DNA from 2 places in the Nitrobacter sp. MLSD-S21 genome. Region 1 is predicted to be linked to the other one. Evidence: predicted binding sites of a transcription regulator. Region 1 holds the regulator's gene; the other holds the start of a gene.
The links. Region 1 encodes LexA, which represses DNA repair genes until DNA is damaged. Its sites were predicted from a motif close to TGTTCNNNNTGTGTTCNG; they were not measured.

Region 1 (14,915 bases):
GCGCATCTGCGTTAGCGACAGACAGCGCAAATAGCGCGAATGCGGCCAGTGTTCTCATCGCGGCGAACTCCCGACCGGCGTTGAGCCGCTGTTCGCCTGTATCGCGAACTTCAGTTTGAGGAAATCCGCCGGCGTCGTCTGCACCTGACGCATCCAGGCGTCGGCGGCGCCAGCTGTCGTCATGTCGTTCGGTGCAACTTTTATGCGTTTGCCACCCTTCTGCTTTTCGTCGATCTTGGTTTCATCGGGCTTGAGATCAGGCGGGGCGGCGTCTTGTTGCTCATCCTTGCGCCGTTTTTCCTCGGCAGCCTCAAAAGCTTTCTTGACGATGGCGAGGTTAGTCTTTGCCGCGACGTTGTCTGGCTGCTGCGCCAATACGTCGTCGTAGGCTTTGATCGCCTTCTCGTAGGCATGGTTTTGTGCCTCGGCATTGCCGAGTGCGAAACGGCCTTCGACCGTCTCGACCTTCCGAAAGGCCTCCGCGGCAGCCAGAAAATCGTAGGCGCGATAGGCGGCGATTCCACGCCACATCGGATCGGCAAACAGTTTTGACGCGCTCGCATAGTCGCCGCGGTCGAAGGCAATGCGTCCTTGCTGATCCGGCGTCAACCAAAGGCTCGCGAAGCGTGCCAGCGCTTCGGCGGGCTGCGCCTTGGCTGGGTGTCCATATAGCAGGAAGAGTACCAAGACCCATTGCACCGTCATGCCCCGGCGAAACCAGAGCGCACCGAGCAGCACTATCGGCCAAAGCAACCAAAATCCCTCGTCACGCCAGCGCGTTCCACTTTCTTCCGCCTGGGCGCTCTCGAATTGGGTGTCGATACGGCGCTCCAAAGCTTGGATGTCCGACTTGTCGACGGTGACCTCAACGTTGTCGACTGGGATACCAGCGGTGTCCTGCGGCGGTCTGACGCTAAGCATCACCACGCCGTTGCGGCCTGCGGCCTTTCGCATTTCGCTTGCATCCGTGGTTCCGACGCCATCGGCTACCAAGAGAACAGTCCCCGCAACCGGTTCGCCTTGAAGAGACGTTGCGGCAAGTGCGAGAGCCGCGACTGGGTTTTTACCCTGCACCGGCATCAAGCCGGGCGTCAGCGCCGCCAGAAACGGCTCGATGACGCGGCGATCATCGGTCAGCGGCATGACGAGATGCGCGCTGCCGGCGTAGGCGATGAGGCCGGTGCGGGCGCTGCCTCGCGCGGCAAGCATGTCGAGGATCTTCTGCTTGGCACGCTCCAGCCGCATCGGAGCAACGTCGGACTGCCCCATCGATGCAGAAACATCCAGCGCGATCATCAATGGCGCTTTGTCCTCGACAAAGGGCGGCAACTCGCGCCGCCACGTCGGCCCGGCGAGCGCGACGGCGCCTAGTCCTAACGCCAGCGCAACAAGATAGGAGGGTTTGATATGCCACCGCCGCTGCGGCGTAACGATCATGTGCTTCAGCAGGCTGGGTGCAATGACGCCTCGCCATTGCAGATCGACACTGTCTCGCCGTGAGATAAGCGCCAGGATCAGCCCGGTTGGCACGAGCGCGAGCAGCCACCACGGCCGAAGGAATGAAATGCTTCGACCGCCTGCTCAAGCATCGCTAGGCGCTCCGAAAGTCAGGCCGCGCAGCAGCAATACCGTCCAAAGTCCGAGACCAAGCACCACGGCTACACCGAGCGGCCACTGGAACAGCGGCAGCTTCGGCCTCCAGCTCTCGGTTTGCACCTTTACCGGCGCAAGCTTGTCGATGTCGGCATAGATCGCTCCGAGCTGCTCGCCGTTCTCGGCGCGGAAAAACCGTCCGCCCGTCGTGCTCGCCACTTCGCGGAGCGCCGGCAGATCGACGCGGTTTTCGCCGGAGGCTTCAGTATCCCCGACGCCGATCGTGTAGATCGTGAGTCCGCGCTGCTGGGCGATCTCAGCGGCATGCACAGGCGGCACCCGGCTTGCCGTATCGTTGCCGTCGGTGAGCAGGATCAGCACGCGCTGCTTCGTTTTGCTCGTATCAAATGTCTTGATCGCCAAGCCGATGGCGTCGCCGATGGCCGTCTGCTCGCCCGCCATGGCGACTGCGGTCTGATCTAACAGCATCTGGACAGTCTGCAGATCCTGCGTGAATGGCGCCTGCACAAAGGCGCGCGTCCCGAACAAGATCAAGCCAATGCGATCGCCTTTACGGCGGGCGATAAAGTCGCGAACGACCTGCTTCACGCCATCGAGCCGCTGCAGCATCTTCTGGTCGGGCGCCTTGAAGTCGGGCTGGCTCATCGAGCCGGAGATATCGATCGCCAACATCATGTCACGCGCCGCGATTTTATGCGTGATCGGATCGCCGACCCATTGAGGGCGCGCCAGCGCGGAAACCATCAGCAGCCAAATGATGACGGCAACAATCATCTGCAGGGGCAAGCGCCGCAAGATCACCGCGCCGGGCTGCGGCTTCTGCCCGGTCGCCTCGGCGACACGGGCGAAAAACGGAATCTGGACCGATGAGCGGCGCTCCCGATAAGGCGGCAACAGCCACCAGGCCAACAACGGCAGCGGCAAAAGGGCGAAGGCCCAAGGCCAGGCAAATTCAAGCATGGTGCGCCTTGATCCAGTGCCGGATAATACCGAAAAGCGCGCGGGGATCGTCAGCGATCGGCTGATAGGCTTCGCGCGCCAGCACTCGCCCCACACCCTCGGAAAAGTCTCGCGTGTTAGCGGTTCGGTCAAGAAACGCCAGCCATGCCTGGCCAGCCAGCGATGCGACCTGTCCCCGCGGAAAAGCAGCCAGCGCGGTGCGGCGGATCAACGACGCCAACGCGATGGACGTGCCGGCAGGATTCTCCGGATTCCACGTGCGTTGAATAGCCGCAAGCTCGGTCAGCGCCGCTCGACGATAGCGGTTGCGATACCACCAATAGGTCAGCCGCCACAGACCAAAGAGAAGGCCGGCCGTGGCAACGGCCAGCGCAATCCGCAGCGGCCATGTCTGGGGCCAAAGACTGATCGCCGGCGGCAGCGGAATGTCGATCAGGCCGGCGACTGGATCGGGTTGTGGAGAACTAGCCAAGGCTCGCCTCCGGAGATGGTGGATTTCCGCCTCCCCCGCCGCCGCCGCCCGGCAAACGGCCCATCAGGCGGCGCAGTTGAGGGGCGGTTTTCTCTGCAGCGCTCAGAGGCAACACCGGCACACCGATCTCGCGCGTCCACGCGAACACGTTACGCAGCCGCGCGTCAGTCGCCTCCTGAATGCCTTTGCGAACACTGTCACGGCCGACCTCCAGCATGATTTGCAATTCACCGTCGGTGACCGTCATGCGTGCCGATGAGGGCAGATCGCTTTGCAGCGGGTCGTGGACCAGCAACGCCACCACGCTGTTGTGCTGCGCCATGCCGCCGACCAAACGCTTGGTCGTGTCGTCGGCGCCATCGAAGTCACTGATGACAATGACGGTCGAGTCATGCACCGCGAGCCGCCGCGCTCGGTCGAGCGCACGATTGATCATTGCCGGTGCGCCCGAAAGGCCGCGCCCAACGCCGAGCGCCTGGTTCTGCCCAACGATATGCCCCAGCAGTTCGAGCACGTTCCGGCGGCTTCGTTGCGGCCGCACCTCGGCAAGTTCCGAGTCATTGAAAATGATGCCGCCAATGCGGTCACCCGCCGCGAGAATTCGCCAAGCGGCCAACGCCGCAGCCTGTGCGGCCGTCACTGACTTCATGGCGAAGCGGCTACCGAAGAACATTGATAGCCGCTGGTCGACCACGAGCAAGCCTTGGCGGTCGCGCTCTTCGTTGAACACGCGAACGTGGGGCTGCTGTAAACGCGCCGTCACCTTCCAGTCGATCGAGCGCACGTCGTCGCCGGGACGATAGTCTCTGATTTCCTCGAAGTTGAGCCCTCGCCCACGCATCCGCGATGCGTATCGGCCCGACAACAGGCTGTGGACAGGTTGACGAGGAAGAAACGAGACCCGGTGGCCTCGTTGCTCCAGCGCGATCAACTCGCCGAGATCGACATAGACGCCGGGAACCGCCGCTGCGCTCGCTGCCGGCATCGCATGCTCCTCACACCGGCGCCACCAGCGACGCGATTTTGTCGATGGCCTGATCGGCGGTGACGCCTTCGGATAAAGCCTCGTAGGTGAGGATCAGCCGGTGCCGCAGGCAGTCGTGCATCACCGCTCGGATATGATCGGGCGTCACAAACGATTGGCCGTCGAGCCGCGCGCGCACCCGCGCGCAGCGGTCGAGCGCAAGGCTGCCCCGCGGACTCGCGCCGACCTGAATCCATTTGCTGAGCGGCTCCTTGTAGCGCGCCGGAAACCGCGTGGCGAAGATGATGTCGACCATGTAGCGCTGCGCAGCATCCGACACGAAAACACCGTCGATCTCGCGCCGCGCGTCGAAGATTGCCTGCTGCGGCACCGCGGCAGGCTCCGCTGCTTTTTCCTTTGACGCTTGCGCGACTTCCTCGCGGTTGAGCTTGATGATCGCGCCCTCGACGTCCTCGTCTGGATAGGTGATGACGACGTGCATCAAGAACCGGTCGAGCTGCGCCTCCGGCAGCGGATAGGTGCCTTCCTGCTCAATCGGGTTCTCGGTCGCGAGTACCATGAACAGCTCGGGCATCTTGTAGGTCTTGCCGGCGACGGTGACCTGCCGCTCCTCCATCGCTTCGAGAAGCGCCGACTGCACCTTGGCAGGCGCTCGGTTGATCTCGTCTGCCAGCACGAGGTTGGCGAAGATCAGCCCCTTCTGAAACTGGAACTGCCCGCCCTTGTCGGTCTGCGCGTAAATCTCCGCACCGGTGACATCGGACGGGAGCAGGTCCGGCGTGAACTGCACACGCGACAGATCAGCAGCGAGATTTTTGGCCAGGGACTTCACCGCGCGCGTCTTCGCGAGGCCGGGCAGACTTTCGATCAAAAGATTGCCGTTGCCGAGTAACCCGATCAACATGCTTTCGATCAGATGATCCTGGCCGAGGACGGATTTGCCGATACGCACCTTCAGGTCGAGGATGGCGTCACGGGCAGCGGATGAGCTCACTTTTACGGGCGCCGCACCGGTGGGAGGGCTCGCTACGCTCGCATCAGCCATCGGTTTGTTCCCTTCGACAAATAACGTACATGCTGGCCGGCATCATTGCCCGGCCAGCATGTGGTATTTCGGCTCTCAGCGTGTCTTAATACTTTCCAGATCTTTGAGCCGCTTCATCGCATCTTGCTGGCGCAGCAACGTATAGTTGATGCCGCCCGCATTGAGTGAGTTGCCTGTTTGGTACGGGTACTGATCGAAGTCGCTGAAGAACTCCTTGACCTTCGCCTGAACAGGTACGAGCAGCCAGATGTTGCGCGCAAGGAATTCGATGGCGCCACCTCCTTCTTCAAGCCCTCTCTCGTAGGGATCCATTCGCAGGTTGGTGATTAACGCCCATGCTGATGTCTCGCGAACGCCTGTTGCGATGTTACCTTTCGCTGTCGCGAAGCTCAGCTTCCAATCATTCCAACGGATCGCATTCAGGTTGCCGCCTTGGTCGAAGTAGTAGATCGTGTCGCGCGGCGGCTCCTTCGTTTCTCCCTTGAGGAACGGCAGGAAGTTGTAGCCGTCGAGATGAACCTTGAAGGTCTTGTTGCCGGCGTGGAATCCGGTCTTCATCCGCTCCTTGAGATCGGGAATACCCGCCGCTGCAGCGAGCGTCGGCATCCAGTCGATCAGCGAAATGGGCTCGTTGATTTGCGTGCCGGGCTTCACAACGCCAGGCCAGCGAACCATCATCGGAATGCGCATGCCGCCTTCCCATGTTGTGCCTTTCTCGCTCTTGAACGGCGTCATCGCGCCATCCGGCCACAGCGCAATTTCGGCGCCGTTGTCCGTCGTGTAGAGCACGATGGTGTTGTCGGCGATGCCGAGGTCGTCGAGTTGCTTGAGCAGTTCTCCCACCATCCCGTCATGCTCGACCATGCCGTCGGCATGAATGCCTTTGCCGGTCTTGCCCAGGGACTCCTTTTTAAGATGGGTGAAGACGTGCATGCGCGTTGAATTGAACCACACGAAGAACGGCCGGTTGGCGCGCGCCTGACGGCCGATGAATCCTTGGCAGCGCCCAGGAACTCCTCGTCCACCGTCGGCATGCGCGCGACGTTCAGCGGACCAGTGTCCTCGATCTTGCCGTCCGCCGAAGATTTGATAACGCCACGGGGACCGTACTTTTTCCGGAATTCAGCGTCCTTCGGATAGAAGTAGCCCTCCGGCTCCTCTTCGGCGTTGAGGTGGTAGAGGTTTCCGAAGAACTCGTCGAAGCCGTGCTTGGTCGGCAAGTGCTCGTCACGGTCACCGAGATGGTTCTTGCCGAATTGGCCGGTCGCATAACCCTGCGTCTTCATGACGTCGGCGATGGTCGGCATCCAGTCCTGAATGCCGTGCGGGTCGCCCGGCATGCCGATAGTCAAAAGGCCGGTGCGGAACGGCTCCTGTCCGAGAATGAACGAGGCTCGCCCCGCGGTGCAGCTTTGCTGTCCGTAAGCATCGGTAAAGATCGCGCCTTCGTTCGCGATGCGGTCGATGTTCGGTGTGCGATAGCCCATCATGCCCATGGTATAGGCGCTGATCTGTGGAACGCCGATGTCGTCGCCGAAGATCACGAGGATGTTCGGCTTGCGGCCGGCCGCCGGCGCCGGGGGATGCCGCTGCGCCTGCGCCTGAGCGACGCGCGTGGACGCAGCAGCGCCGAGCGCCGCCGCTGCGAGCGACGTGCTGGCGAGCAAGAGCTTGCGACGATCCAGGGTGCCAATCTTCGACGTGTTCTGATGGTCCTTGCTCATCTTGTCCTCTCTTGAGTACCTTTGGATGAACTTTTCAACCAGCCAGCAATACGGCCGGCCAATCTATTGACGCGCTACTTCCACACTCACCATCTTGCTAACTGAACGATAATCAGCAGCCACCTCCCAACCGCCACTTTGTGACCGGTCGCCCTCACAAACTCTCTGAAGTGCCGATTGATGACAGGAGCACGGTCCATCCAAAAAGTGCCGACGGTAACCCGGTGCACCGCCGTCTCTTTCGGATAATGCTTGTCAGATCCCATGCGGAAGGTGCCGCCGGAAATTAAGATCATGCGGCTGTCACGAACCGCATTGCGAAGCGCAATATTGCTCACATTCAGCACGGACCACACCCACTGACATTAACGGGGCATCAGCGCATTTTTGTAACAAGCGTCTAAAATTAGAACCTTCAGTATCCGGAACAACATTAATCCTCAGAACCACCAGCCGTCCATACCTCTCTCAATCAATGCTGCGGCTCGTACGGGTTTTCGTTTGTCCGGCCGATGAAAACAGCCGAACATCAAACCTTATCAGCAACCCTGCCCTGCTCGACGTATCCTACGGTCGGCCAACGGCAATTAGATTTTGGCCTTCTAGCGAATGTGTGGTCTAGCGGCATCTCATCGGTGTTCGCACGAAACGATCCACTGCCGTCGTGAAATGACGATGCCGCGGAAGCAACCGTTCAACGCCTTGCTCAACAGGGACATGACAGCATTGGCGGCAACCGATCAGAAGGGCCTGCTGGAGCTCGTGGCAACGACACGTGTCGCCATGACAATAGATGGGTTCACAAAGAGCGCATCAGCAGATTCGAACAACCTGTCCTCAGATTCTTTTCTTTGCTTTCCAGAACGACATCTAAATTCTACAAAAGAGGCAAGTCGAAACTTGAAAAAGCAATCAGCCGTTTTGCTATCGATATGTAGCTTTATCCCGTTTCCAGATTTTAAAATCTTCACAAAGTGCTGAAACTATACGTTAAAATCTGGTCTTGAAAAAATAGCCTCTCCCCTCGTGAGAGAGGGAAGAACCAGCTCAGGATTTGATTGACATGGCAGACAAGAAAAACAAGACCGCCGGGAAACACAAACTCGCCCTCACCCACATCGACGTCAAAGGCGAGGCGCGGATGGTCGATGTCTCGGCAAAGCCCGCAACCGAGCGCGTCGCTGTCGCCGAGGGCCAGGTCGTCATGACCAAGGCGACGCTCGACTTGATTGAAAGCGGCAACGCCAAGAAGGGCGACGTGCTCGGCACCGCGCGCATTGCGGGCATCATGGCCGCCAAGCGCACTTCGGATTTGATCCCACTCTGCCATCCACTGGCGCTGTCGAAAGTCACGCTCGACATCGAGGCCGACAGGAGAATTCCGGGCTGCCGCGTCCGCGCAAGCGTCAAAGTCTCCGGCCCGACCGGAGTAGAGATGGAAGCCCTCACGGCGGTATCCGTCGCCTGCCTGACGATCTACGACATGATCAAGGCCGTGGAACGCGGCGTCCGGATCGAGGGCATTCACCTCGTCGAGAAAAAGGGCGGCAAGTCCGGCCACTATCTTGTGACGGATACCGCCTCAGAACCATAGCCGTCACGCGAACGCTTCGTTAAGCGGCATTTTGGCTCTTAGTACCGTTGTATGCGAGCCGCGAGTTCGGTAGATGTTTGACGCGCCCGCCAGGCGCATCGCGCCTAGCGCGTATTCCGCAAAAATGGATACCGGTTTTGCGATCAGAATACGCGCAAGCTATTGATTGAGGGGATTTTCTTACGGCTGATCGCACGGCCGGAAAATGCTCTAGGAGAATGGTCATGCCCCTGATGACGGTCGCCGACGCCCTTGCGGCTGTTCTTGCCGGAGTCGAACCGCTCCCGGAGGAACCCGTGGCTCTCGAATCCGCGCATCGCCGGGTGTTGGCGCGCGATCTCCCCTCGCGCCGGACTCAGCCGCCGGTCGCAATGTCGGCGATGGACGGCTATGCGGTGCGCGCAGCGGACATCGCGACAATTCCAGCGCGGCTACAGGTGATCGGTGAGATCGCTGCGGGACGGCCGCTCGAGCGCGCGCTGCAAACCGGCGAGGCCTTACGGATTTTCACCGGCGGCGTAGTGCCGGACAGCGCCGATACAGTCGTGATCCAGGAAGACACCGAACGCGACGGCAACCACGTCATCGTCAAGGAAGCCACTGCTCCCGGAAAGAACATTCGTCCTGCCGGCGTGGATTTTCGTGAGGGCGACGTCCTGATCCGGGCCAGCAGCCATCTCACCGACCGCCATCTTTCCCTTGCTGCCGGCATGAACTATCCGGACCTGCCGGTGCATCGCCGTCCCACAATAGCGATGCTCGCCACGGGCGACGAACTGGTCTTGCCGGGCGCGACGCCCGGTCCGGGCCAGATCATCTTGTCCAACGGCTACGCGCTTCGCGCACTCGCCCGAGGCGAAGGCGCCGAGGCGATCGACCTCGGTATCGCCGCCGACACAATGGACGCCACAACCGCCGCGATCCGCCGCGCCCGCGAGAGCGGCGCCGACATTCTGGTTACGACCGGCGGCGCGTCGGTCGGCGACCATGACTTCGTCAAGCGTGCGCTGGAGGCGGAAGGCGTGGAGATTGCGTTCTGGCGGATCGCACTGCGGCCGGGCAAGCCGATGATGCACGGACGTCTAGGCCCGATGCGGGTGATCGGCCTCCCCGGCAATCCCGTCTCGTCCTACATCTGCGCGTTTCTGTTCATGGTGCCGCTGATTCGCGCGCTATCGGGGCGTGAAGATGTGCACCACTGCATTGAACCGGCGCTGCTCGGCAGCGATGTTAGCGCCAATCAAGCCAGGCAGGATTATCTGCGCGCCCGACTCACACCCTCGACGGACGGCTTGCCGGTCGCGACGCCGATCGGGCATCAGGACAGCTCGCTGATGGGAAAACTCGCTGCGGCAGAGGCTCTCGTAATCCGCACGCCATTTGCGCCGGCCGCAAGCAAAGGCGAGCCCTGCGCCATCATTAAGCTTTCGCTGTCATAAAACGTCGCTTTGTTGACCTTAAATTAAAGGGTTGCGGAACACATATCGAACATATAGTGTATGTTCATGATTTGTTTCGAGGTTCGTGCCGCGGGGTTATAAGGGCTGCAGGCCCGATGTCCCCTAGTTGGCAAGAACCCATCAACCAGGGACTGGGTCGGGATGCTCACGCGCAAACAGTATGAACTCCTGCGTTTTATCAACGAACGGCTGAAAGAATCCGGCGTGCCGCCCTCGTTCGATGAAATGAAGGACGCGCTCGACCTGCGCTCGAAGTCCGGCATCCATCGCCTGATTACCGCGCTGGAAGAACGAGGATTCATCCGCCGTCTGCCCAACCGCGCCCGCGCCATCGAAGTCATCAAACTGCCCGAACTCGCCGCCAGCGGCGGCGGCGGCCGTCGCGGTTTCACACCGAGCGTCATCGAAGGCAATCTGGGCAAAGTCCGCCGCAGCGGCGGCGCTGTCGTCGACGATGTGGAACGTCCGGTCGCCGTACCGGTGATGGGACGGATTGCAGCCGGCACGCCGATCGAAGCGTTGCAGACCTGCAGCCACACCGTCAGCGTGCCGCCCGACATGCTTGGTACCGGCGAACACTACGCGCTTGAGGTACGCGGCGATTCTATGGTCGATGCCGGAATTCTCGATGGCGATCTTGCGTTGATCCAGCGGAACCAGACCGCTGATACCGGCGACATCGTCGTTGCCCTGATCGACGAAGAAGAAGCGACGTTGAAACGCTTCCGCCGTCGCGGTGCTTCGATCGCGCTGGAGCCGGCGAACACGGCTTACGAAGTTCGCATACTTCCGCCCAATCGGGTCCAGATCCAGGGCAGACTGATCGGCATTTACCGCAAGTACTGATTTCATCAGGAGCGAAAGGCTCCAACCGTGGACAAGCCGTTCAATCGTCCGGCTGGAGATCCTCGGGCACCGGCGTGGCGTCGGCCGGGGGTTCCGGTTTTGATTGCAGCTGTGCCGACTGTTCATCGACGGCAGCGGATGACCAGGGACGATCGACGCCGACAGGACGTACGGCATCAACAGCAAAGCCGGATCTTGAAGCACCAGATCTTGAAGCACTTGGGGTTCGCCACAAGGCAAGAGCGCCTTCACGCCGCAGCCTGTTTTGATCGATCACCTGCGCTGGGCACCCCTCCGGAGCCTGCCACGGCGTCACCATGAGCTCCGCCCGCGTACAATCATCCTGCATCGCCTCCGGACGCCGCGTAAGCGCGACAAGTCCACCTCCACTCACCTTGACCACGCAGCCCTCATCGTCGCATGAGACGCCTTCCGCCAGCGTAGGGTCGGCAGACCCACGCCCATCCCCGTCGGCGGCAAGCCATTCCCTGACCGTGAAAGAGTCCTTACTCGTACTGATGAGGCGCAGCCGGCCGTCCCCGCCCCTCACGGCGACATTGCGACCTTCCGCGGAGATCAGGATATCCGGCGGCGTCACCGCAAATGACCACACGATCGCCAGCGCGACCACAACCGCGCCGCTCCAGCGCAGCGGTGTTCTCAACAGTCCGAGCAGAATGATGCCCGCGGTCGCCGCGAGCAGCGGCCCCGTTCCAAAAGCAGCCGTATGACCGATGGCGCCCGGAAGCGCCGCTACCCATTGAGCCACAGCGACCATCCATTCGATGCCAAAGTCCATCAGCCGCCAGAACACGCCGTCGAAGCCAAACGGCATGGCCGCAAGTCCGAGAAGCCCGGCCGGCATCACCAGCGCCGAGATCACCGGCATCGCCAGCAGGTTCGCAACCATGCCGTATGGCGTCACCCGATGGAAATGGAACGCGACATACGGCGTGGTCGCGAGTCCGGCCACGAGTGACGCCAGCGCCAGCATGGCGATTTCGCGTCCACCCCACAGAGCGGCCCTCGCCGTCGGCGAGTGATCGGGGGTTGCAAGCATCTTCGGCATCCCGACCTGAACTAGCGCCACCAACCCGAGCGTCGCCGCGAACGACATTTGAAAGCTCGGGTGGATCAATGACTCCGGCGCAATCGCAAGCACGATCATCGTCGCGACCGCGAGTGTTCGAAACGTAATAGCGCGCCTGTCCACCATGATCGCAATCAGCACCACCGCTGTCATAAAGAACGAGCGTTGGGTCGCGACCTCAGCGCCCGACAGCAGAAGATAAAAAGCGGCTGCCACGAGCGCCGCTGCCGCCGACCACTTCTTAATCGGAAACGTCGCCGTCAACGCTGGAACCAGGGCCAACAGCGCACGCACCGCGAAGAAGACCACGCCAGCGACGACGGCCATATGATAGCCGGAAATGTGTCAACTACTAAGAATGGCTTGTGTTTACAAAGCGATGGATAGCAAACGCTTCCCATGTTTTGCTGCTTGGGAAGCAAGTGGGAAGCACTGGCGCCCCCGCCACGGTGTGCATGGACATCGATCGCTGCAGCGTGGTTGTATCTCCCGACACACCGCGGTCAGATAGATGAATATCTCAGCTGCAATAGTTTCCGCCGCGCTGATCATTGGCGCATCGATCATGCTCGCCTCGCATTGGAGCGTGCAGGCGATCGGTGCTGGCCGCCCCGCCGCCCTTCGCTTAAACAATTGGACCGGCGAAGTGGTCTGGTGCGCACCCGCCGGCCAAGACACGCGCAAGCTAACTTGTGAATCGAAGTAGCCGCCGGGCCGTAGCCCGGCGCCCTCGCCTCACCGACTGAGCGGCCAGCGGCGTGTCGCCAGTCTCTGCCGATCGCGGCTTCCTTTGCTTCTCACCGCCGCTCGTTACAATGAGCTTTTGTTGGCCTTCAACACCTCTCGGAGGCTCAGCCGCACAGTGCGTAAGAGGTCGAACGCGAGCGAGTTCGAGCTCACCCCAGCGTGCCTGATCTCTTGCGGTAGGATTGTGAAATTTCGCTCCAGGTAAAGAAGCAGCTCGATCAGCGCCTTCACGTCGGTTGGCATGCAGACGAGCAACATTCGAGCGCAATAATCCATTTCAGCATGAAGTTCCGCGAGGTCCTGTTTGGCGGCCTCGATCTGACCTACCGGCAGATTTCCCGATTCCACTGCTGCCACCCAGGCAACCGCCTGCGCATAGCGATCCCACGCCGCGCGGTGTTCCTTGATGCTGCTTTGAACATGTTCGCGGCTCCGCCAGGCCATTTCCTGCGAGGGCTTGTTGGGGCTTTCGCTGGCCGGTGCGCGGCCGGTAGAGCTCCCTGGGAATGTGACCACGTTGCTCATTGATCACCCCCCATCTGGTTCGGATGGCGACCGCGGGCAGTCTCCACGTCAGACCAGCCGAAACTCGGCTCGCGGCCATCATGCTCCGCACCTTCGTCCTCGCACACGTCCTCACGGTCATCGGCGCATCCATCACCTTCGCGATCATCTTGGTTGCCGGAGGCCCATTCCGCTTGATCGATTGCTGGCACCGCGGCGAGAATCGGCTCGTCCTCACCTTCCGTGAAGACGGGCTTTCCCCATCGCGATTCCCTATCGGTCCAGCCGAGCGGCGGCTCGGCGTCCGGATCCTCGTCGCAGGGTCCGTCGTCGACGGCGCGGTCCTCGTCGCAGTCGTCGGTGGTGTCGAGAGTGCCGATTAGCAGCTCGATCAAGGCCTCCCGCTCACTGCGGCTCCAAGCCTGGAAGAACTGTTCGGGTGTAACGTCCATTGGATAGTAGAGGTCGTCAGCGGACGTCGCTGGGCGATCGGTCGTGTTTGTCATGGTGCTTCTCTAGATTACCGGCTTCTCACGGCCGGGTGCCAGCGGGCGTCGCTGGCGCCGGGAGGGTGAGAACATGGCTAGAGACCATGCGCGACGGCCTTTCCCTTGCGGGTCTTGTATAACCGCCGCGCTCCCGGCATAGTGACGCCGGTCGCGCCGACGGCAATCGGCACGTTCGTTCTCGTTGGCAAGTCTGATCCCGGCAAGGATCGCCCTGCCACCGCTCTAGGGCCAGCGCAGCCCGGCTAGGCTGCTGGCGGGAGTTCTCACGCTCCGCCCTCACAGTCCCACTGATTTGGTAAAAAAACAATCCACGCTTTCCCCAGCGGGGAGACCTTTCGCGTGGGCTGCCATCGGCAGTATTGGCGTTGCTGGGTTACTAGTCGACGATGGAAAATCTGATGAACCGATTGATTCGGAGGCTTGATGCCGCGGACTTCGCGACAGCAAACGATAAGCGCGAATTCAGCAAAACAGCGCTCGATATTTTGAAGAACATCGTCCTGTTGGGCGCTTTAAAATATGCTGCCAATAAAACAGCCGCGACCGGTATCGAAGTTCTCTATTGGGTCGGCTGCGCTCTTTTCTTCATGCACTTAACGTCATTTCTCCTACCATGGCGCGTTCGTATTTTAGAGCTGCTGTGGCGAAACAATTCCATAGCCCATGGTATTGACGTAGTGATCAATCTACTCTGCATTTTTATTTTCCAGGCTCTAATTTGGTATTTCATCTACGACACGTCAGGGAAATTAGCAGCGTCGCACTAGCGACGCGATTTGCAGCGGTCCCGGAGAGCATCATGGCCCGCAGAAAGAACCTCACGTTGAACGATCTGCCCCTCTACGCGACCGACGAGGAGATCGGCGAAGCCGTGCTTGGTTGGGCACGAAAGGGCGAGTTCAAAGGGCTGGCCGTCTTGCACGAGCGGCAAGGGATGCCGAGAATGTCGCCTGTGTGGGGTGGCCGCTACGTCCCAGCCGTCAAGCTGTTCCTGGATGGTCAAAACGGTGTGACAAAGGCCGTTACCGCACTAGCCCCGAACGGAATAGAAGGAAGCTTTGACGGGCTCAAGCGGATGCGCAAGCCAACGCCGCGCGTCTAGCCCCTGCCCGCCAATTCTGACGATGAGTGCCGGTCGCTCCGAAGCCATCCGCCGCCTTGTGGAGATCGGGCTGAAGGGTAAAACGAAATGAGTAAGGCGTCCGGAGAGTCCGAACCACATAAGCCGGTTTAGAAGGAGATGCGCTACCTGACCAAGCGACGGCCCCGGCAGCCTGCAAGTGCCGAGACCGCCACAGGCGGGGTGTCATGGGCAACACCCCCAACAGCCAAACCCCAACTGGCATAAGGTTGCTCTTCCAAATC
Region 2 (14,915 bases), on a different contig from region 1:
GGGGGGAGAGGGCCCGTCGCGCCAATATGGGTTGCTGATCCGTCTTTGTAAGCTCCTCAACCGCGTCGATCTCTGAGACGTGATGCGGCGGCACTCGTCTGTGCTCTTCCGGTTCAATGAACAGAGTGTTCGCCAACGACGATGACCTGGCTCGTATCGGGCGGCGTGCTGTCGTTGCACCTGCACGGCATCCCTTCGCTGCACGCGCAACCGAAGTCATGGTCGAACGGCCTGTAGGGATGGCGCTCGCATACCCAGCCGATGCCGCAGCAAACGGGGCAGTTGTCATTCAAGCCGTGTGCGCTTGCTTCGCCGAGCTAACTCTTCGCGATTCGGCGTCCTGTTATTTCGCAGGCGCACGGCGCAGATGCGCCGATGTCTTGGTTTTCTCGTGGTAATTGTATGGGGATTGGAAAAATGCGCGGCCCCGCGCGATGGAAGAACGCAGGACCGCGCCAGCCCCAAGCCGCCTCGCCGTCCGGCTCGGGCTGATAGCCTCGCGTCGCTACCCGAGAGCGGAATGGGTGACGCGGGTACCGTAATAGTCATCGACCGACTTGGATCGCGCGGGATCCGACCAATTCCAGCCGCTTTCGTCCGCGTACTTCGGCGCGCCGCTAAGCTGGTCCGCGGTGATGCCGATGCGGTACCCCTCCACGTTGGTGTCGTACTTCAACGCGTTCCACGACACAGGATAGTGGTCGTTGCCGATGCCGAGGAATCCGCCGAAGCCGAGAACCGCGTACGACACGCGGCCGCTCGTTTTCTCGATCATCACGCGCTCGATCGTTCCGATAGCCTGGTCGTCGGGGCCGTATACGGAAGTGCCCGCGACCTTGTCGCTTCCGATCAGCGTGCCGGTCTCTCTCTCTTCGGTAACCATGCGAATTCTCCCTGTTGGATCGTATGAAAATCGATTGTCGGGGAAGATAGTTCCTAGCGATGACGCGATGGCGTTGAGGGCATCCCACTGAATTGCCCGACTCGAGAAGCCCGCCGCGCAGGAGTGCGTGGCGGGCGATTGTTAGTGCCGGTTCGAAGTCAGCGGCCGAAGAACAGCCAGAGGAGGAGGATCACGGGGATCGGCACGCCGACCAGCCAGAGCAGGAGTCCGCGTCCCATCAGCGCGCGCCCCCGAAATACACGATGTAGACGACCACGAAGGCCGCGATCACCAGCGCCGTGCCCGCGACCACCATGTTGCGAACCGTGGGGCCGCGCTCTCCTTGGCGCGCTTCAGTCGCGGTCTCTACGATGCGTCCTTTTTCATCAATCTTTGCCATTGCTGCTTTCCTTTCAGGTCTAGTTTTCAGGCGATGCCGCCTCAGCGCGCTCTCGGATGATTGCGCTCTAGGAAGGCCGCGAGCGGCGGGCTTTGTACCGGTTCTGACCGACACGAATGGGCCGGCAGGACTATCTGCGAGCCGTCGGGCCGGGTGATTACGATGCGCAGGTTTCCGCCCGCATCCTTTTCGATCGAGAACATCGGTATGGTCTTCATCGGGACCTGCAGCGCTCGTGAATGGTCGACAGCTGGCAACTCCGGGACCAGGGACAGGGTTCCTGCGGTCTGCCGCGCCCGCTCTCTTGAGCCGCCGTGGTCCGGGCAGGCTCGCCCATCGGTCGATACTAGCGGCGGTCTCAGCCTTGCGGATCTTCTTGACCAGATCGTACCGGTCCGCGCAGCCCGCCGCCGCGTCCGCCTTCAAGCGCTTGTCCGCGACAAACTCAGAGAGGCGGTCCTAGAACGATACCGTCTGCTTGGAACGCCGCCGCCGCCGCTTGCGCGCAGGAAGCGTCTTTCCCTGGGAGGAAAGCGGGGGCGCATTTTGCGTTTTCGTCATTTGATAAAGGCCATAGCCCTTGGCGTATTCGAGCAAATACGGCGCTCACACCGGCGTTCCTAATTCCTGTAAACTTCTTCATGCGTTAGGAACTTACGCGCTTTCAGCTTCGAATCGCGTGATCGCAAAATAAGGACTCGCGTTCCGGCAGAAGGGCGCACGCTGCATCATCACCGCCGGGCCGCGGCTTTCATCGGTGATGAGAACGCCAGCGCGCGCTCCCGCCCTCCTCAAGCGGCGAGCGGTGTCATGGCAGACCGGCAGCTCACGAAGGCTATCCGCAACCTCCAGGACCATGTCCGCGAGGCAAAGCTTAACCTGGGTATCATCCTGAATGGCAGCGGCGCGGACCTCGTGCACCGGTCGCGACGGCTGATCGAAAAGTCACGGTTGTCATGGAAGTCTGACAAGGTCTTAGCGCGAAAGTAGGGGTACGGACTGCCCGGCGGCGCTGAAATTTTTCGGCTCAGTCGGGGTGGTGGAAAATCGCTCGACGGCGCATTTGGAAGCCCAACGGTAGAGAAGACCTATCCCCCAACCCGCACGAAACCGTTTCGAATCAACGCCTAACTAATTTTCATTGACTCATCGGCCACCAAAGATGTTCTCTATTTGTTCTAACAGAGTTGGTAGGCAAGGTTATGGCAAGCACGGCCAATTTAACTTCAATTCCCTTGGCCGAGCTCCGCCGGATGATGGAGGCTGCTGCGCGGCCCGGACCGTGCCGCGACGTTTTGCCTTTTGGGGTATCCGGGATAGACGAGGCGCTTCCGGGTGGCGGCCTTGCACTTGGCGCCGTGCATGAGTTCTGCGAAGACGGCGCGCGGGGTGGCTATGCCGCCTGCGCCCTCCTTTTCACTGCCGGCATTCTCGCGCGCTTAAAAGGCCCCGTGCTCTGGTGTCTGCACAGCCGTGATCTTTTTGCGCCTGCGCTGGCCCGCGTCGGGCTTCATCCCGACCGGCTTATCTTTTGCGAAACCTGGAAGGACGCCGAGATTTTGCCCGTCATGGAAGAGGGGCTGCGAATGCGCGGCCTTGCGGGCGTCGTCGGCGAACTCAACCGCATCTCTCTGACTCCTTCGCGGCGTCTGCAGCTCGCCGCCGAAGCCTCCGGCGTTCCCTCTTTCATCATCCGGCGGTCGCCTGAACATTTGAGCGAAAGCAATGCAGCGCTGACCCGATGGCGGATTTCACCCGCGCCCTCCTTCGACACGAGCCCATACCGGATGGGCCGTCCGCTCTGGCGGGTTGAATTACTGCGGTGCCGCGGCGCGTCACCGAATTCTTGGATTGTGGAGGCATGCAATGCGGAGGGTCGTTGCGCTCTTCCTGCCGACGTTCCCGACCGATCAAATCCGGCGCAGGAACGGCGGCACTCCAGCGCGTAGTCTGCCGATGGTTACGGCAATCCAGGAAGGCAACCGGCGCGTTCTCGCTTCGGTTGACGATGCCGCGCGCAAATTAAAGCTCGCCTGCGGCATGACGGTCGCGCATGCGCAGACGCTTGTTCCGGATCTTATTGTGGAGGAAGCAAGGCCTGACGAAGATGAAGCCGCACTTGCGCGCCTTGCGCTCTGGTGCACACGATATTCGCCGCTTGTGACACCGCTGCCGTGGGATACGATATTCATCGACGTTGCGGGCTCCGCCCATCTCTTCAAAGGCGAAGCCGCGCTTTTGAAGGACCTGCAGACGCGGCTTGCCGCCGCGCAGCTTTCGGCGCGGGCTGCTATCGCAGATACGCCCAGCGCGGCATGGGCGGTCTCGCATTACGGTCGAAACGAAATTGTGCCGCCCGCCCGGGCTGCCGACATTCTTGGCGGCCTTCCGATAGCGGCCCTCCGGCTCTCTCAAAAAGAAATCATCAGCCTTCGCGAAGTCGGCGTCGAACGCATCGCGCAGCTTGCTGCCCTGCCGCGCGCTTCGCTGCGCCAGCGCTTTTCCGGAGACGTCCTCTTGCGCCTCGATCAGGCGCTGGGCGCGGCTGTTGAGGTGCTCGTTCCTCTGATTCCGAAGGAGGTGCCCCGTGTGACGCTGAGGTTCGCGGAGCCGATCAGTACGCCCGACGGTCTGCAGCGGGTCATGGCGCTCTTATGCAAAAAACTCATAATTGATCTTGCCGCGCGCGGCGTGGGCGCGAGACGGCTCGATATGGTTTTTCAGCGCGTCGATAATATCTCGCAGGCGATCCGTATCGGTACATCGAAACCTAACCGCGATACGAAGCATCTTACAAAGCTTCTCGCGGAGCGGCTTGTGCTGGTCGAGCCGGGCTTCGGCATCGAGGAAGCGACGCTGACGGCCTCCTGGGTCGAAGCGTTGACCGAGCGGCAAACGGTTGGAGCGCATGTCGCCGAACCGGGATCGGAAGTCGACGTCAGCCAGCTTATCGACACACTTCGCGTGCGGCTCGGTAACGAACGGGTTTTCAGGCTTGCCCCGGTTGAGAGCGATATCCCTGAACGTGCGATGCGGCGCGTCGCGCCTCTTTGCAAGACGGATAGCGCAACGTGGCCGCTCGACCTGCCAAGACCCGCGCGGCTGCTGTCGCCTCCTGAGGAAGTGCATGCCATCGCTGAAATTCCCGATAGCCCTCCCCGTTTCTTCGTCTGGCGCAAGATCCGCCACCGTATCGCGCGGGCCGATGGCCCCGAGCGTATTCTTGGCGAGTGGTGGCTTTCCGACAAGGAGACAGGCCTCCAGCGCGACTACTACCGCGTCGAGAACGAGACAGGCGAGCGCTTCTGGCTGTTTCGCGATGCACCGACTGACTCGGGCGGACGCTGGTGGCTGCACGGTCTGGGTGAAGCATGAGCTACGCGGAGCTGCAGGTCACAAGCCATTTTTCATTTCTGCGCGGTGTGTCAAGCGCGGAAGAGTTATTTGCTACCGCAGCAGTGCTCGGCATCGATGCTCTCGCTGTGGTTGACCGTAACTCCCTTGCAGGAATCGTTAGAGCCTATGAAGCTTCGCGCGTTACCGGCGTTCGTCTCATTGTCGGTTGCAGACTCGATCTTGAGGATTTTCCTTCGCTTCTTCTCTATCCCACTGACCGCGCCGCATATGGACGGCTCTGCCGGCTTCTAACCATCGGCAAGGCGCGGGCGGGCAAAGGAAAGTGCTCGCTCTTTATCAATGATGTTGCGGAATGGAGTGAGGGGCTCATTGCGATCGTCGTCACAGACAAACCTCATGGCGATCTACCCGGCTGCTTGCATCGGGTCAAATCAATCTTCGAGGACAGAACTTACTGCGGGTTGACACGTCGCTTTCGTCCCGACGATGCCGCTTATCTTCATGAGATCGCGACCATGGCATCGCAGGCGCACGTGCGAACCGTCGCCACAGGTGATGTTCTCTACCATGTTCCCGCGATGCGAATGCTGCAGGACGTCGTCACCTGCATCCGGCTCAAGACGACCATCGATAAAGCAGGTTTCCTCAAGGAAAAACATGCTGACAGGTTTTTGAAGGAGCCTGCCGAGATGGAACGCTTATTCCGGCGTTATCCAGAAGCAATCGCGCGAACCGGTGAGATTGCAAAGCGCTGCAGATTTTCACTGGAAGAGCTGACCTACAGCTATCCGACCGAAATTTTGCAGGATGGAATTTCCGCCCAGGACCGGCTTGAAAAACTAACCTGGGAGGGAGCGGCGCAGCGCTATCCAGATGGCATCCCTGATAACGTCGCGATGCAGCTGCGGCATGAGCTCGGCCTTATCGAACGGCTGCAATATGCGCCCTACTTCCTGACCGTGGATTCCATCGTCCGATTTGCACGTTCAAAGGGCATTCTTTGTCAGGGCCGCGGCTCTGCCGCCAATTCCGCGGTGTGCTTTGTACTGGGCATCACTTCCATCGATCCGGTACGGCAGGGTCTCCTTTTTGAGCGGTTCGTATCGGAGGAAAGGCGCGAGCCTCCCGATATCGACGTCGATTTCGAGCATGAGCGGCGTGTAGAAGTCATCCAGTGGATTTACGAAACCTATGGCAGGACACGCTCTGCCCTGACATCGACCGTGACGCGTTACCGCGCGCGCGGCGCAATACGTGAGGTCGGCAAGGCGCTCGGCATACCCGAGGACGTGACCGGCGCACTTGCCCGCATCACCTGGGGCTGGAGTGAGGAAGGGGTTTCAGAGACGGAGCTGAAAGAGCTCAACCTCAATCTGTCCGACCGGCGCCTGCGAATGACGATTGATCTCGCACGTCAACTCATGGGAACGCCGCGGCATCTGTCGCAGCACCCTGGAGGTTTTGTGCTGACGCTGGATCGCCTCGATGAGCTCGTGCCAATCGAACCGGCCGCAATGGACAACAGGCAGGTTATTGAATGGGATAAAGACGACATCGAGGCTTTGAAATTTATGAAGGTCGACGTCCTCGGCCTCGGCATGCTCGGCTGCATGCGGCGCGCCTTCGATCTTCTTCAATCGTCAAAGGACATTCCGCTAAGTCTTGCGACGATTCCGGCGGAAGACCGGCAGACTTACGAGATGATCCAAAAGGCAGATACGCTTGGCGTCTTCCAGATCGAAAGCCGCGCCCAGATGTCGATGCTGCCGCGCATGCAGCCGACGCGCTTCTATGATCTCGTCATCCAGGTTGCCATCGTGCGGCCCGGTCCCATCCAGGGGGCCATGGTGCATCCTTATCTCCGTCGAAGGGAAGGCAAGGAACCGGTCGAGTTTCCAAAGCCTGAGCTGGAGAAGGTTCTTGGCAAGACGCTGGGGGTGCCGCTCTTTCAGGAGCAGGCGATGCAGATTGCGATGGTAGCGGCCGGGTTCTCGGCAAATGAAGCCGATCAGCTGCGCCGCGCCATGGCGACATTCAAGTTCACGGGCGGCGTCAACAAATTTAAGGACAAGCTTATCCAGGGCATGATCGATAACGGTTACGGTATTGAGTTTGCGAACCGCACCTTCCGTCAGCTTGAAGGTTTCGGTTCATACGGCTTTCCGGAAAGCCACGCCGCAAGCTTTGCGCTCATCGCTTATGCTTCTAGCTGGATGAAATGCCATCACCCCGATGTTTTCTGCGCGGCGATCCTCAATGCGCAGCCGATGGGGTTTTATGAACCCTCGCAGCTTGTGCGCGATGCGATAAACCACGGGGTCAATATCCGCCCTATTGATGTCAATAGCTCCGCTTGGGACTGCACGCTGGAGCCCGACGGAAAATATCATGCAGTCCGGCTCGGCCTTCGGATGACACGCGGCTTTTCGGAGAAGAATGGCGATGCGCTCGTCGGCGCCCGCAAGGCCCGTCCTTATCAGACAATCCCCGAGCTCGCGCGGCGGACGGGGCTCGGAACCGGCGGTCTCGTCCGCCTCGCAAACGCCGACGCTTTTTCTTCGCTCGGACTTTCACGCCGCAAGGCTTTGTGGGTCATCAAGGGCCTTCGCAATGACGCTCTTCCTCTTTTCGAGGCAGCAGGGCAATGCGCGAACGAGGTCGTGCCCGAGCAGGTCGAGGAAGATGTTTCGCTTCCCGCCATGACCCGCGGTCGCGAGGTCGTGGAGGATTACAGGTCACATGGCCTGTCCTTGCGCCCGCACCCGCTGGCCTTCCTGCGCGCCGAACTCTCAAGTCAGGATACCAGCCCCTGTGCCGCGTTGCGGACGGCTAAGAGCGGATCGCGGATAACTGTCTCGGGCCTCGTCATGGTGCGTCAGCGGCCTGGCTCCGCCAAGGGCGTTATGTTCATAACGCTCGAAGATGAGACCGATATTGCAAATCTCATTATCTGGCCTTCGCTGTTCGACAAGCAGAGGCGCGTGATCCTGGGCGCACAGATGCTTACCTGCCGCGGCATAGTGCAGGCGGCGAACGGCGTCATCCACCTCATCGCCGAACATCTCGTCGATCAGTCGCCATTGCTGCGCAAGATTGGCGGAAGCGATGAGCCATTCCTAGTCCCCGCGGGAAGAGGTGATGAAGCCGTCCATGGCGGCGGTGGCAGAGTTGATAGCCGTGAGACCAAGGCATTCAACCATGCCGCCCGGGATATCTACATCCCGGACCTTCACATCGATACCCTCAACGTGAAGGCGCGAAATTTTCGCTAGGCGGGCATCTTATCCGTGCAAATTCCGGCGAAAATCAACGGCTTCGCCGATTCCTTTTTTGGTTGCGGAGTACCAGGGCGAGGCCGAAGACGGTTGGTCGCGTTACCGGTGCGAACCTGAACATGAAAACGCGTTTAATAATCCGCAGACGCAAGCAGATACGCTGGCGGCTGATCACTTTCGGCTTTCTGACGGCGCATACCGCCTACCAACCAATTTTTTATGTCTTCCGCTCGCTTTGCCCAGACCGGATTCGTTCTTGCGAACGAATGGGAGTGAAACCGAGAACTCTCGGCACAACCATTAACTTCCTGTTCGAGTCCTATGGAGGATAACCTATGGCCCCTCCTTGTCGTACCGCAGATGGCGTCATTTGAGCTTCAACGATTTTCCCGTGTCCTAGTATATGCCGAACCGAAATCTGTCGTGAAAGGAGGTAGTCCGCGATAATTCGGCGATGACATCGCCACCATACGGCTTCCGCACACATGATCGCGGTTAATTCGCGCTGACTCGTTTCAATGAGACCTTCAAGGGCGGCCAAGAAGTCGTCGCTCATCGCGTAATCTGCGTAGTTGTGAAAGCTCTGATTTTGCCAGGAAGCGTTAAACTCCGCAGGGATTATTTTGCTCTTTCTTCGGTGCCCGCCCAGCGCGGCGCAATAGACATACTCGATCTGGAGGCTCTCCAGCGCATCTGAGAGACGTTCGCGGTTGAAATGCGGAAACCGACGCGACGTGGGCGAACTTCGGACATCAACCAAAGTGCGGATTTCCGCAGCAATCAAGATTTCGCCAAACTCGTCAATGGTTCGGGTGGAATGTCCAAGGGTGTAAACGGGGTTTGTCACTCGTTGCGAACCACGATCCGCTTAGGAAGTTCCGAAATGTGATCCGCGATATGCGCAGATTGAGCGCATCACGCTGAGAACCAGAAAATAGGCGGTGCTTTTGACGATATCTTCAATGGCCACTTTATGCTGCTTTCGGCATCGACCTTAGGCCCAATCGGCCGGTCTTGTCTTGATCTGAAATGGACCTTTACGGGTTCGGAGGTCGAACCAGGCAAGCGGACCTGTCACGAAGGACAGCCGCCGACTTATCAAGCTGCCGTTCTCGTCTGTCCTGGCCACAGGGGCCCACCCAGCTGTCATAGTTTATGCGATAATTTACGACGTGGCTCGCGCGTGACCAAGATACATAATGCTCTTGAACGGATGGGGCCCGAACGTAAAGTCAAGGTGCCGGTCAATTCCACTTGGGCCGAAGCCACACATGAGTCCGACTTGAAAACCTGCCTGAAGCAAGACTTCACTCAGTTCGGCTGGCTTGATGAAGAGGTCGCTGTCGTGCGTACCCCGCGGAAGCAAACGAAGAACCCGCTCGCCTAGAGTGATGATCACGAATTTGGCGAGCCAGGTGCGATTGATGGTATCGAATACGAACAGCCCCCCATGTCGCAACACGCGCCGGACCTCGGCAATTACCCCGGGGAGATCCGCGACATGCTCCAGAACGTCCACACAGACGACTACGTCACAGGACGAATCTAGCAATGGAATACTCTCGCCGACGCCCACGACGTAGTCGATCTCGAGCCCGACCAAACGGGCATGCTGCACGCCAGCGGCAATCGCACCATGCGATGGGTCGACGCCGACAACTTTGGCGCCTCGACGTGACAATTCTTCGGCAAGGAAGCCGCCGCCACAGCCCAGGTCCAACACGCGCTTGTTGACCCAATCGCCGACCAGCGGGTCGATCATCATCATGCGCGCAGGCGCCATTTTGTGCAGCGTGCGCAGCCATCGCGTCTCACCGCTCCACCATGTGTCAGCGTACTTCTCGTAGATGGAGAGGTCGTTCTTCATACGTCGTCGGGCTCGGCAGTCGGCATTCTCGTTCGGTACAAGGGAAGCCAATAGGGCACCCGCCTCTGATAGGCCCTAAACTGTTCGCCAAAGCGACGGGAGAAGCGCCGCTCCTTCAGGAGTGGCCCGGTCACGCAATAAAGTGTCAGGACGATCGCGACTTCAAGCTGGTCTGGGGTCCAGGTTGGGACCGTCCATAGTGTCATCGCAAAGGCGACGTAGATCGGTTGCCGGCAGAAGCGGAAAAGACCACGCTGGGGCATGGGCGCATAGCATGGCGGGACGTTCCGGTGGACGGCCCACCAGCCCAGAAGACCTATTTGCTGTGCGAAGCCCGCGTCACGAATTGCTTTGAGTAGCAAGAGCCAACTCACGAGATAAAGAGTGCAGAGAGTTGTCAGTGCAAACCCTTGGGCTTGCCACCAGATGATCCCGCTCGGAGACCAGCCCAGAAAGAGCAAAGCTACCTGCATGGAGGCAATGGTGGCGTAAGTTGTCGTTGCAAGGTCTTGGCCAATCCGCCTGGGTGCTGCGCGCGCCAGCAGCCTTGCACCCCGTCGCCCCAGCAGAGCAGAATGCGCAAGTGGAAACTGAAGAAGCAGGGCAAGGTTTGCGGCGATACTCCATGGCGCGTCAAGACGGCCCAGAGATCGGCTCATGCCGAAGAACATCATGACGATCATAGCGCCGACGCCGACGATAAACGATGCATGGCATACGACGCCATAGGCCATCGCAACACTAAACCGGCGCTGGACCGGACTAGAGTCTGTCGCATCAGGACGGATCACTCGCATCTGTACCATCGACGTTTGAGAGAAACACAGCGGCAACTTTGCTCTAGGCTGGCACCCGAGTATGTTACTGCCGTGGAGGCCCATCGGCCAAGGGACCGCTTATCCACGGCGCAAGTCGATAAGCAGCGCGTTGCAAGCAGGTCGCTGACCAGCTTTTGGCCTGCGATAGTCTGGGGTGCCCCGCTGAGGCGGGGACGGGCGACAGCCTAAATTTTCCCTAAGCAGCTCGTGCGGCCGAAGGAAGCGAAGGTAACCAGACTTGAAAAGCAGAGAGCCTGAGGCGAGTCGCTGGCCTCCGCTAATATGCGGCACCGTTTTCCTGCGAAACCTATAGGAACCAGCGTGGGCGCCGGCACGTTCACGGCTATGGACACCGCCACCCTCGTCGGCCTTTTCGCCGCCTTCTGCACCTCCGTCTCGTACGTTCCGCAGCTGAAAAAGTGCTGGGAGACCGGCAAGGCCGAAGACCTGTCGCTCATGATGTTCAGCGTGCTTGCGACCGGCGTTGCCGCGTGGATCGTGTACGGCATCTTCAAGCAGGACATCGTCATCATCATCGCCAACGCGTTGAGCCTGTCCTGTCTCGCGGGCATACTGTGGTTCAAGCTCAGGGAAGATAGGCCCCGTCGCTCGAGCTCAAAATATCAGGGCGCAGAATTTCTCAAAGTTAAAACTGGCTCAACCAAACCGCAAATTGCGCGAGACTAGTCCTCATTCACGGCGGTTGGGGATAGCGTTGCTGGCGAATCCCAAGCCCTATTGAGTGGATGCAAAAGAAGTCGGAGGCACTGGCGGATTATCAGCGAGCGAGCAAGATCAGCAGTCGCTGGAAGGGAGGGGGAAACAGGGCCCAAGAATTTAGGAGCGAAGACCAATTAACTATGAAGCTTGAAGTTAAGCGCCTTTCCTCCCGGTCAAAAACGCAGCGCGTACGGAAGCTAAGGCCACAGGAGAGACCAGGTTAGGAGGTCGTTTGCGGACCCAAACCTTTCTTGTACCCTACGTCGCGGATGGGCGCATATTTGCATTCGCCGTAGTATTCGCTGACGGGGCCTTCGTCACGAACCGCAGCGGAGCAAACGTGAAGCGCATTGCCGCGTAGAGCGCGGCGAAGCGTAGCTCAGCGCCTCTTTACCTCTTTGGCTTGCACCGAGAGCCTCACGGTATTGCCTTCGACATCTGCGACCAGCTCGTTGTCGACGTAGTGATGCTGGTTGTCAGAGCCCTTCTCCAGCTTCAGGCGGCTCACCTCGACCTCGTCGACGATGCCGACTTCCGCGCCGTCCTTGTCGACGACCTTCATGTGCTCTCTGATCTCGTGCATTTGCGTCGTTCTCCGCTGGCCGGGCACCAACTCCCATGCCAGTGAATGGTTGCACAGATCCGCGCTGACGTCGCACTCCATGCTGTATATAGCGCCGGAAAACTTTGGCGCGCGGCACGATCGGGCGTGGAAGTGTTCCATGTCCTACACCTTGCATGAGAAGGTTGAGGGCTTGGTCAGCGGCTTACTCGTCATTCAGCCGGCCTACAGCGACAAGGAGTTCGAGGAGCTCATCAAGAACCGGCTCGCAGGAGGAAGTCCCCCCCTACACGAAGCTCTTGTCTGATGCGGAAGGTCGTCGCTGCGTCATCCTCATCGGCCGGGTCAACGGATAGCTGTGTTTCGACCGCCAACGAGTGTTCTCTTCCCGGCCAATGCGCATGCTTGGAACGAGGTATCGAGATGACGGTGCCCTATGCGGCTTGTATTGCGCATTCGTCGCGTACGATCGAATGGATAACTTCGCCTCGCCCGACCTCAGAACCTTACGGGCTACTGGCAGCAAAATATCGATTCCGTGCTTATAGGTAACCATGAGCCGTCCGGCCATCATCGGAGCTGCTAGTATCTCTTGATCAGAGGATCGGGAACGGGACGTCCGGAAAAGCATATTGTGCGAGTTCGGCAGAGGCATTCACACAGATGCAGACCGCTGTTCTTAACGCTCAAGTAAGTAAAACTTTGGCGTCGCGCGCCAAAACTCGCTCGCTGGCGAAGTCAGGCGTTCGAATTGCTTTTCTAAGGTAAGCGACCCTATTTCCAATTTGCAGCTCAGGGGCCGGCATTTCTATCCTAGAACGAGGGCACCAGCGCGTAGGAGCTTACGCGTGGGCTGCAATCCTAATAACACTTCTTCTCATGATTCGCTGAGACCGCGAAGAGCCGCCAGCTTTAGGCTCGCCCTGAGAGCGTGTCCGGATCGGACGGCTCTTCCTATTAAATAGCTTCGAATGGGGTAAGCTCCGTCTAAGCCCTCTGAAAGCTGTAGGATTAGCTTTCGACTAGATTGCGCAAGGTCGTGCCTTGCTCCTTGGTTGAGCGAGAGGGATTCGAACCGCCGCGCAGCCAAGCCTTTGATTTTCTGAGAAATGCCGTACTAGACCGATTTTGCGGGTTCAAAGATTCGGAGAAAATTCGGTTCTCCGGAGGCATTCAGACCCTTCTCGGAGGACCTCCGGGAGTTCTCCGTGCGCGGGAATGCAGGAAAAAGACCGCGACGCTGCGATAATAGCCGACTTCGAGCGTAACGGCGAAACACCACCTAATCCGAAGACAATCTTCCGCGCTTTGAACGCTAGCTGAGCCAAGGACATTTGAGGACATCTGGAGACTGTCCACGGTTGTCCGTAGCGAATGCAACGTCGGTTAAGTCATCTTTCCGTGCGCGCCCGCAGTTCTGCGAGCGGCTTCTGGAGGATGATAATGAACCAAGAACCTATTCAGATTCAGCGCGAAGGGCTTTCGGTAGCAGAAGCCTGCAGCGTCGCCGGTATCGGCCGCACCAAAATCTACGAAGCCATAAAGGACGGCAGCCTCACGGCTCGCAAGCACGGCAAGCGCACCATCATCCTGCGGGATGAATTACGTGCATTCCTGGTGGCGCTTCCGGCGGTGGCGCAATGAATTACGTAAATCGGCCCGGCGCTCTGAACAGCGACCGGGCCGGGAAAATCGTTCTTGATGGAACGTTTTCCCATATCACCGAAGAAACATCGGCACAACATCGCGAAAGCGCGGACAAATATCACCGGGTTGTAGCCAACCTGAGTGAGAGCTGGCGCGTTATTGAGTGCCGTGATGGTATTCAATGGATTTTGCAGCGCCGCAACGCGCCAAAAACGACACGTGGAGACGATTGGCGCGCCCGGAGCTATTGCCGTACCCGTGAAGCATTGATCCGCTGTACGTGTGCCTCTACTGGCGAAATTGATCCAGCAGCGGCAACGGTGTTGGCATCACTTCCCGAACGGATAGACCCGGATGATAACCGCACGGCGCGATGGATTGCCGGGCATTGTCGCGTGTCGCTGACAGTTGCACGCATCATTGCCGAACAGGCCGGTATCGGCGGGAGGTGTGATCGATGACGCGCCTTACCGTTAAACTCCGCATCAGCTTCGGTGGACCCGTTGTCACCTTGCGAGGAAGAGACGCATGGGCCTTACAGCAATTGCACGCTGCGAACGACAACGGCTGTACGCCTATCGATCATCCGGGGCCACGCTGGAGCGGATACGTCCACAAGCTCCGTAAGGCCGGGATAATGGTCGAGACGATCCGTGAATCTCATGGTGGTCCATTTGCTGGCGAACATGCCCGCTATGTCCTGCGCACCGAAATCACCATCCTCGAAATCGAGGGCGGCGCATGATGGGGCTCGCGGACACTCAAATTGATGCTGGCGGGGCTTCGGCCCCGCTGGCCCTTTGCTCCTGGCATGTGTGGGGGTGACGCCATGAGGCGCGTTCGCCACACACAGATTGGAGCGCAGTTTTCGCCGCGCCGTATCGACATGCTGTCATCGCCAGCATGGCGGGCTTTAAGCCTGTCTGCCCACCGTGTCATCGACAGAATATCGATCGAACTTATGCACCACGGCGGAACAGACAACGGTCGCCTTCCGGTCACTTTTGACGACTTCGAGAAGTACGGCATTCACCGCCATTCTATCGCACCGGCTATTCGCGAGGCCGTCGCCTTGGGATTTGTCGAGATAACGGAGGCAGGGCGCGCCGGTAATGCCGAGTGGCGAAGGCCGAATCTGTTCCGGCTATCCTTTGCTCGCAGCGAGACCCAGTGGCGGAAAATGCCAATTCTTAGTGGCGGAAACCGCACTGAAAACCCCGAATCCATAGTACGGAAACTGCCACTACAGGGCATAGTGCAGAAACCGCCACTACTTTCTATATCTAGGGAAGGGAACGAGAATGAAGCGCCTAGACATACTCGGCCACCGGCCCAAGCTTGAGCAGTACTCCTTCCTATGAGAATGGTTGGTTCGTTTCCTGTGAG

Region 2: the regulator LexA is predicted to act here: its motif matches at 2,447-2,464, upstream of AC1RT6_RS15600 (ImuA family protein).

Annotation. Positions count from the first base shown of each region.
Region 1 covers NZ_JBXASZ010000001.1:448,091-463,005, reverse strand. The annotation lists gene AC1RT6_RS02315 (BatD family protein) at 1-58, opposite strand, end outside; gene AC1RT6_RS02310 (VWA domain-containing protein) at 55-1,530, opposite strand; gene AC1RT6_RS02305 (vWA domain-containing protein) at 1,582-2,574, opposite strand; gene AC1RT6_RS02300 (DUF4381 domain-containing protein) at 2,567-3,046, opposite strand; gene AC1RT6_RS02295 (DUF58 domain-containing protein) at 3,039-4,031, opposite strand; gene AC1RT6_RS02290 (AAA family ATPase) at 4,042-5,076, opposite strand; partial or broken gene AC1RT6_RS02285 (arylsulfatase) at 5,152-6,800, opposite strand; partial or broken gene AC1RT6_RS02280 (formylglycine-generating enzyme family protein) at 6,941-7,096, opposite strand; gene moaC (cyclic pyranopterin monophosphate synthase MoaC) at 7,864-8,394, shown strand; gene AC1RT6_RS02270 (molybdopterin molybdotransferase MoeA) at 8,619-9,833, shown strand; gene lexA (transcriptional repressor LexA) at 9,996-10,700, shown strand; partial or broken gene AC1RT6_RS02260 (ComEC/Rec2 family competence protein) at 10,741-12,132, opposite strand; gene AC1RT6_RS02255 (hypothetical protein) at 12,601-13,062, opposite strand; gene AC1RT6_RS02250 (hypothetical protein) at 13,059-13,547, opposite strand; gene AC1RT6_RS02245 (hypothetical protein) at 13,937-14,317, shown strand; gene AC1RT6_RS02240 (hypothetical protein) at 14,350-14,652, shown strand.
Region 2 covers NZ_JBXASZ010000005.1:217,799-232,713, reverse strand. The annotation lists gene AC1RT6_RS15615 (PRC-barrel domain-containing protein) at 506-883, opposite strand; gene AC1RT6_RS15610 (hypothetical protein) at 1,122-1,283, opposite strand; gene AC1RT6_RS15605 (hypothetical protein) at 2,094-2,273, shown strand; gene AC1RT6_RS15600 (ImuA family protein) at 2,519-3,232, shown strand; gene AC1RT6_RS15595 (DUF6504 family protein) at 3,150-4,658, shown strand; gene AC1RT6_RS15590 (error-prone DNA polymerase) at 4,655-7,912, shown strand; gene AC1RT6_RS15585 (DUF488 domain-containing protein) at 8,235-8,762, opposite strand; gene ubiG (bifunctional 2-polyprenyl-6-hydroxyphenol methylase/3-demethylubiquinol 3-O-methyltransferase UbiG) at 9,081-9,782, opposite strand; gene AC1RT6_RS15575 (methyltransferase family protein) at 9,779-10,516, opposite strand; gene AC1RT6_RS15570 (SemiSWEET family sugar transporter) at 10,922-11,287, shown strand; gene AC1RT6_RS15565 (DUF2171 domain-containing protein) at 11,700-11,903, opposite strand; gene AC1RT6_RS15560 (hypothetical protein) at 12,043-12,189, shown strand; gene AC1RT6_RS15555 (helix-turn-helix domain-containing protein) at 13,326-13,526, shown strand; gene AC1RT6_RS15550 (hypothetical protein) at 13,523-13,990, shown strand; gene AC1RT6_RS15545 (winged helix domain-containing protein) at 13,987-14,274, shown strand.